DNA from 2 places in the Brevibacillus sp. AG genome. Region 2 is predicted to be linked to the other one. Evidence: a T-box and tRNA genes for the amino acid it is inferred to sense, from the RefSeq annotation. Region 2 holds a T-box; the other holds one or more tRNA genes.

Region 1 (3,420 bases), 240 kb from region 2:
TAAAGCGTCTTAAGCATACGCGGCAGATTGCGCTGCCAGTGGCCCCACGTATGGTCACCCTCAAACGTTTCATAAACGAGGGTGGCTTTTTTCGTGCCCAAAATCTCGCGCAGTTCTTCATTGGCCGCTAGAAGATTCAATGTACCGCGGCCTGTGCTTACTGCCGTTTCCTCCGTCCCGATCTCCAAATAAATGGTCTGCGGCACGGAAAATTCAGCGTCAGCTATCAGACGATTTAACTTTGCGTCCATGGCAATCGACTGGCAGGCAACTTGTCCAAACGTATGTGGATAGTGAAGAGCAGTGAACAGAGAGACAACCCCGCCCAAAGATTCGCCAAGAAGTGTTCGTGCGTTCCCCAAAGGATGTGTGGAGTAATGCGTATCGACATAGCTCACGACTTCATCGGCGAGGAAGCGACGGTAGGCCATATGCTCCTTGCCATCCGGATGATAGCGGTCGTTCCGTTTGCTTTTCTCGACCGGGAGAAAGACAGCGATGATATCAGGCAATTCTTTGTCCCGATTCAATTGATCTAGTAAAGAAGCCATCCTGCCCATTGCCAAGTAATCTTCTCCGTCCTGCACATAAAGGACTGGATATGAGTAGAGCGGCGAGTAGCGTTGGGGTGTGTAGATAATCAGCTTTTCCGGCGTCCCCAAATGCCGGCTTTCCAAGATGATTTCCTCAAGGGCCACTGCGGTGTCCTCCTTATTGGGATCTTCTGTTCATTATTATACAGGAGTGAGCGGGCATGCCCAACAGTTTGGGTGCAGGGTCAGTCAGGCTGTGGGCGAAAGATTGTCGCAATTTGGTCAGCGTGTGATACTATGGTAGGAAACGACTTCACTCGATTTGTGGAAGGGGTTGTCTCTTATATGAAGAAGCAAGTACACAGCATCGAAGTCAGAAACGCTGCTCTCGCACGTTTGGCAGAACGCGGAGTGACGATGGATGATATCGCAGAGATCGTCTATCTCATGCAATCGCCTTACCATCCAGATCTCACGATGGCGCAGTGCATAGAGAGCGTGAAAGCGGTCTTGGAAAAAAGGGAAATGCAGCACGCCATCCTGGTTGGCGTTGAGTTGGATACGTTAGCAGAGAAGGGCCTCTTGTCCGAGCCGCTCCAATCTATCATCGCGTCAGATGAAGGACTGTTCGGATGCGACGAAACATTGGCGCTAGGCTCCGTATTTGGATATGGAAGTATCGCGGTGACCACCTTTGGCCATTTGGATAAGCACAAGGTCGGGGTGATTAAAAGGCTGGATACCAAGTCGGGAGAGGGACGTGTTCACACATTTTTGGACGACCTCGTGGCGAGCGTGGCAGCCAATGCATCTAGCCGGATGGCCCATCGGATGAGAGATGAGCAGGAGGCAGAGTTGACACGAAGTGAGGCGTTGAAGCAACAGGAAGCCGAGCTGCGTGTCGAGGAGAAAGGGAAAGGGACGGAGCAGGCGGGGTAGGTTAGGGTTGCGATGAGGAAGTTTGTCTCGATCATTACCTAATTATCTTGTTTGTTGTTGTACCCTTTATTGGATCGCCTTTAGACTGGCAGAAGCCAATTCTTTACCGGTGTAGCTCATATGCTTGATGGCGTCATGTTTGATGTGATGCCATCAAGTAGGTAATCCCCATGTTTAGTAGGGGGGATGTGGGTCGCAGCGGTGGGGAATGGCTTTTTTGTTGGGTCTTGGGTAAGCACATATAGCTGAAACGAGATGACTAGGCTTTTTACATGGTAAAAGCAAGACTGATATCACTGGGTTTCTTAGTGTTCTTTTGGTACGAGTGAAAATTTTTACAAGAAATTATTCATTTCCTCTTGAAATCCATTTTACGATGCTGTATAGTAATAAATGTGATCGACGTCCGATACGATTCGGGCCCTTAGCTCAGTTGGTCAGAGCGGTCGGCTCATAACCGATTGGTCGTAGGTTCGAGTCCTACAGGGCCCACCATTAAACGATCACACACATATCCCATGATCCGGTAGCTCAGTTGGGAGAGCACCATCTTGACAGGGTGGGGGTCGCTGGTTCGAACCCAGTCCGGATCACCATAGTATGAACGTTAGAACCCTTGAGGAATCAAGGGTTTTTTATTTTATGCTTTTGATTAGCCACAGTCACTACCCTCCATATTCTACGATGAATAGTGAATCGAGTCAAAAGAAGTCAAAAAACAATGTAGAAAATCATGAAGACCAGTACCCGATCATGATGCTTAATTAGTGGAATTAACTGACATTCAGAAGTGTATATGGTAAATATATACAAAGATATAAATATGTGCTACGTTATATTTGTATGGTAAATTTTAGGTAATTATAAGAGGGACAATTATTGTGAAGTGAAAAAAATACCACTGAAACGTAAAAACAACTTATGCGTCATAACAAATATAAGAATTTACAACGGAAAGGAATGGCAAGAATGAAGGTCAAAAAAATTGTAGCTGCATCTTTAGCAACTACGACCCTCCTTGGGGTTATTGGGCTTTCTAATTTTGCAAGTGCGTATTCAGAAGATGTTTGGTTCGATGCTTACGGTATAGATGTTTACGATGGTGATCCACTTGATACGGTTACAGATGTGTATGGATTTACAAGAGGTGAAGGAGATGTTAAATCTGTAAAGGTTTATTACGAAGTATTCCGAGATGGTGAATATTTAGATAAGGCATCCAACTCAAGAAATGGTTTTAGGGTATCAATCACAGAAGACCATCCAAATAAGAAAAAGAGTAGTAATTGGGAGGTAAATGCTGTACATCGAATAGAAGATAACAATGGAGATCATGTCAAGGAGTTCAGTGAGGATAAACTTAAAAAGGGTCAGGAAGCAATTGCGCCAGAGCGTGCTGAAGAATCAAGCTCCAAAAAGGGTGACATTCAACATTTACGTTCAGCAGAATATCAAGAGCAGTTAGAAAATACTTGGGATGACATCATGGAAGCACACAATTTAAATAAGGATGAGTGGATTGTTTGTGATAGTTCTCAATATGAATCACTAAAAGAGCAACCTCCAGGTTCTTTAACCTCTAGAGATGTTACCTCATTATTTATCCAATCAGTAGAATTCCCCAAAAAGGGTGGAGATAGTGTTCCTTTGATATTGGTACATGAGAATGAAAAAAAGGCACTCTTATTGCTCCAGCGCGGTAAGGGTGAAAAAGTAGTTGCTTATTTTGGTAAAGAAGACAGCTCCAAAAACAATAAAAACAACAAGATATCTTCAAATCGTGAAAATGATGGCGAAGGCGATTGGGTTATTGAAAAGGTAGAAGAAAAAGAATAAAGGCAAAAGAAGACTATCCCTCAGTCATTTTCTTGAATTTGGGATAGTCTTCTTTTTAATGTTCATCTGCCTGTCTAGAGAATATCATAGATGTTCTACCTATCACTAAAAT
Region 2 (3,420 bases):
GTACGTATCATCATCCATCCGGAGTACCTCCCAGTCGAGCTTGAGGATTATCGCCTTACCTTATTGGCAATCAAGGTTGATCAGCGCTTTCATGTGCTGGAGCATCGAGATGTGATGGGGGCGATGCTGGGCGTCGGGATGAAGCGGGAGAAATTCGGAGATATGCTGACAGATTCAGCTGGCAGCTACGCGATTGTAGCAGAGGAAGTCGCTGATTTTGTCTGTGGGCAGGTGACGCAAATTCATCGGACATCTGTTCAATTTGAGCGGGTAGCATGGGAGGCGTTTACACCACCAGCACCCAAGTTTGTAGAGAAAACGATCACCGTGCCATCACCGCGAATTGACGCGATCATCGGAGAAGTACACAATATGTCTCGCGCAAAAGCACTGGTGCCAATTCGAGCAGGAAAAGTAAAAATCAACTGGAAAGTAATCGAAGACCCATCTTATCAACTCGAGATGGGTGATATGGTATCTCTTGCAGGTTATGGTCGGTTCAAAGTTCTTGAGGTAGCAGGTCCAACACGCAGCGGAAGACTTCGCATGATTGTCGGACTGGTTACATAAGATGGACCAAGGCGCAAAAAATTGTAAAATACGGCAGGAAACACAGCTAATCCTGTCGAAATGATTGAAGACGAATTATCGGGAAAAGTGGGGGGTTCATGTGCCATTAACGCCGTTGGATATACACAATAAGGAATTCAGCACAGGCTTTCGTGGGTATAACATTGACGAAGTGAACGAGTTTCTCGATCAGGTGATCAAAGATTTTGAGCTCTTGATAAAAGAGAAAAAAGAACAGGAAGAGCGCGTAGCCATTTTGAATGAGCGCGTAGATTACTATAAGAGCTTGGAAGAAAATTTGAGCAAGTCGATTCTGGTCGCGCAGGAGACAGCGGAAGACGTGAAGTCGAATGCCCGCAAGGAAGCGCAGCTCATCTTAAAGGAATCCGAGAAAAATGCAGACCGAATCGTCAATGAAGCATTGGCGAAGTCGCGCAAAATCGCAATCGAAATCGAAGAATTAAAAAAACGTGCTTCGGTTTACCGAATGCGCTTTCGGACGCTTTTGGAAGCACAGTTGGAAATGCTGGAGAATGGCGATTGGGATAACATTGAACAGCCACAAGTTGATTCTCCTGTAACAGTTGAATAAATCATTGACGTTCGAGCAATGATGGTATTATAATGAAAGACAACTTTTTCGAAATAAAGCACTTATAGTAGTTGAACAGGCTTATACAAATCATAGACGATGAACGGGAAGAGTACGTGAGCCAGCACTGCCTAGAGAGTCGGGAAAAGGTGAAAACCCGGCCAGTTGCTTTCACAGAAAATCACCCGGGAGTTCAATATCCGAAAGCCCAGAAAACCTTGATGGTTAAACAGGTGAGTAAGTGAGCGCGTCATTCCCGTTACGAATGAGTGAAGTGGAACGAATCCGATGCAGGTTTTTTTGTCGTACGGGTTTGTTCAATCAGGGTGGTACCACGGGAGCTTTCTCTCGTCCCTTTTTGGGGATGAGTGAAAGCTTTTATTTATTTAAGGAGTGAATCAGGCCATGGATTACAGCAAAACCTTAGCGCTACCAAAAACAGATTTCCCCATGCGCGGAAATTTACCAAGCCGCGAGCCACAGATGCAAGCGGTATGGGAAGAGCAAAATATTTATCAACAAGTGCTAGATCGTACAAAAGACCGCCCGTCTTTTGTCTTGCATGATGGCCCTCCGTATGCGAATGGAGATATCCATATCGGTCACGCACTGAACAAAATCCTCAAGGACTTCATCGTTCGCTACAAATCCATGGCAGGATTTTATGCGCCGTACATCCCAGGTTGGGATACACATGGTTTGCCGATTGAGCAAGCGATCATCAATGCACAAGGGTTGGATCGTCGTAGCATCGAAGTGAACGATTTCCGTCAGCGCTGTGAAGAGTATGCGTGGTCCTATATCGACAAGCAACGCGACCAATTCAAGCGTCTGGGTGTTCGCGGAGATTGGGAAAACCCATATGTGACACTCCTGCCTGAGTATGAAGCCAACCAAATTCGCGTATTCGGCGAAATGGCGAAAAAGGGGTATATTTACAAAGGACTGCGCTGCGTGTACTGGTCTCCGTCTTCTGAGACGGCTCTGGCTGACGCAGAAATCGAATACAAAGATAAGCGCTCTCCTTCTATTTACGTCAGCTTCCAGGTAGCAGATGGAAAAGGCAAGTTGGACACAGAAACAGGCGTTGTTATCTGGACAACGACTCCGTGGACATTGCCAGCAAACCTTGCAATCAGCCTGCATCCTGAACTCGAGTACAACGTAGTGAAGGTAGATGGCCGCAAATTCCTGGTAGCCAACGGTCTGATTGAAGCCGCGAGCAAAGAAATTGGCTGGGAAGGCGTAGAGATTCTCGCGACCTTTAAAGGTCAAGAACTGGAAGGCGTAGAAACTCAGCATCCATTCTACGATCGCAAGTCTCCACTCATCCTGGGTGAGCATGTAACCTTAGATGCAGGTACTGGTTGCGTTCATACTGCTCCAGGACACGGGGAAGATGACTTTAACATTGGTCAAAAATACAATTTGGGCGTCCTTTGCCCAGTGGATCACGAAGGTAAAATGACCAATGAGGCTCCAGGCTTTGAAGGTCTGTTCTACGAAGATGCCAACAAAGTGATTACAGAAAAGCTGAAAGAAACCGGAGCACTCTTGAAGCTCAATTTCTTCACGCACTCCTACCCACATGACTGGCGTACGAAAAAACCGGTTATCTATCGGGCGACAGAGCAATGGTTCGCGTCTATCGACGGATTCCGTGAGCAAATGCTCGAAGCGATTAAAAATGTAAAATGGATTCCTCATTGGGGAGAAACTCGTCTGGCAAACATGATCGCGGATCGTGGCGACTGGTGCATTTCCCGTCAGCGTGTATGGGGTGTACCGATTCCAATCTTCTATTGCAAATCGTGTAACGAACCGATCATTAACGACACGACGATCACCCATGTTGCTGATCTGTTCCGCAAAGAAGGATCGAAAGTATGGTTCTCCCGTGAAGCAAATGAGCTGGTTCCAGAAGGGCTTTCTTGCACCAAGTGCGATTGCAAGGAATTCCGCAAAGAAACGGATATTATGGACGTTTGGTTCGACTCCGGTTCCAGCCACCAGGCTGTTTTGCGCGAAAGAGGCATTGCTTGGCCGGCTGACATGTATCTGGAAGGCTCTGACCAGTATCGTGGCTGGTTCAACTCTTCTCTCTCGACGGGTGTTGCCGTGTATGGCACAGCTCCTTACAAATCCGTCTTGAGCCACGGCTTTGCATTGGATGGAGAAGGACGCAAAATGTCCAAATCCCTCGGTAACGTCATTGTGCCTCAACAAGTTATTGACAAGATGGGCGCAGATATCTTGCG

What was found. A T-box is a leader RNA that pairs with one kind of tRNA and senses whether it is charged. The one in region 2 lies ahead of ileS (isoleucine--tRNA ligase), so its partner is inferred to be a tRNA-Ile.
Region 1: it encodes a tRNA-Ile, which carries the amino acid that the T-box ahead of ileS (isoleucine--tRNA ligase) is inferred to sense. The anticodon was not compared.

The regions. Positions count from the first base shown of each region.
Region 1 is NZ_JAQMYO010000002.1:86,151-89,570, forward strand. It holds gene POF51_RS05605 (alpha/beta hydrolase) at 1-698, opposite strand, end outside; gene POF51_RS05610 (phosphatidylglycerophosphatase A family protein) at 879-1,472, shown strand; tRNA gene POF51_RS05615 (tRNA-Ile) at 1,891-1,967, shown strand; tRNA gene POF51_RS05620 (tRNA-Val) at 1,993-2,068, shown strand; gene POF51_RS05625 (hypothetical protein) at 2,442-3,308, shown strand.
Region 2 is NZ_JAQMYO010000002.1:322,707-326,126, forward strand. It holds gene POF51_RS06540 (YlmH family RNA-binding protein) at 1-570, shown strand, start outside; gene POF51_RS06545 (DivIVA domain-containing protein) at 671-1,162, shown strand; T-box leader at 1,253-1,521, shown strand; gene ileS (isoleucine--tRNA ligase) at 1,568-3,420, shown strand, end outside.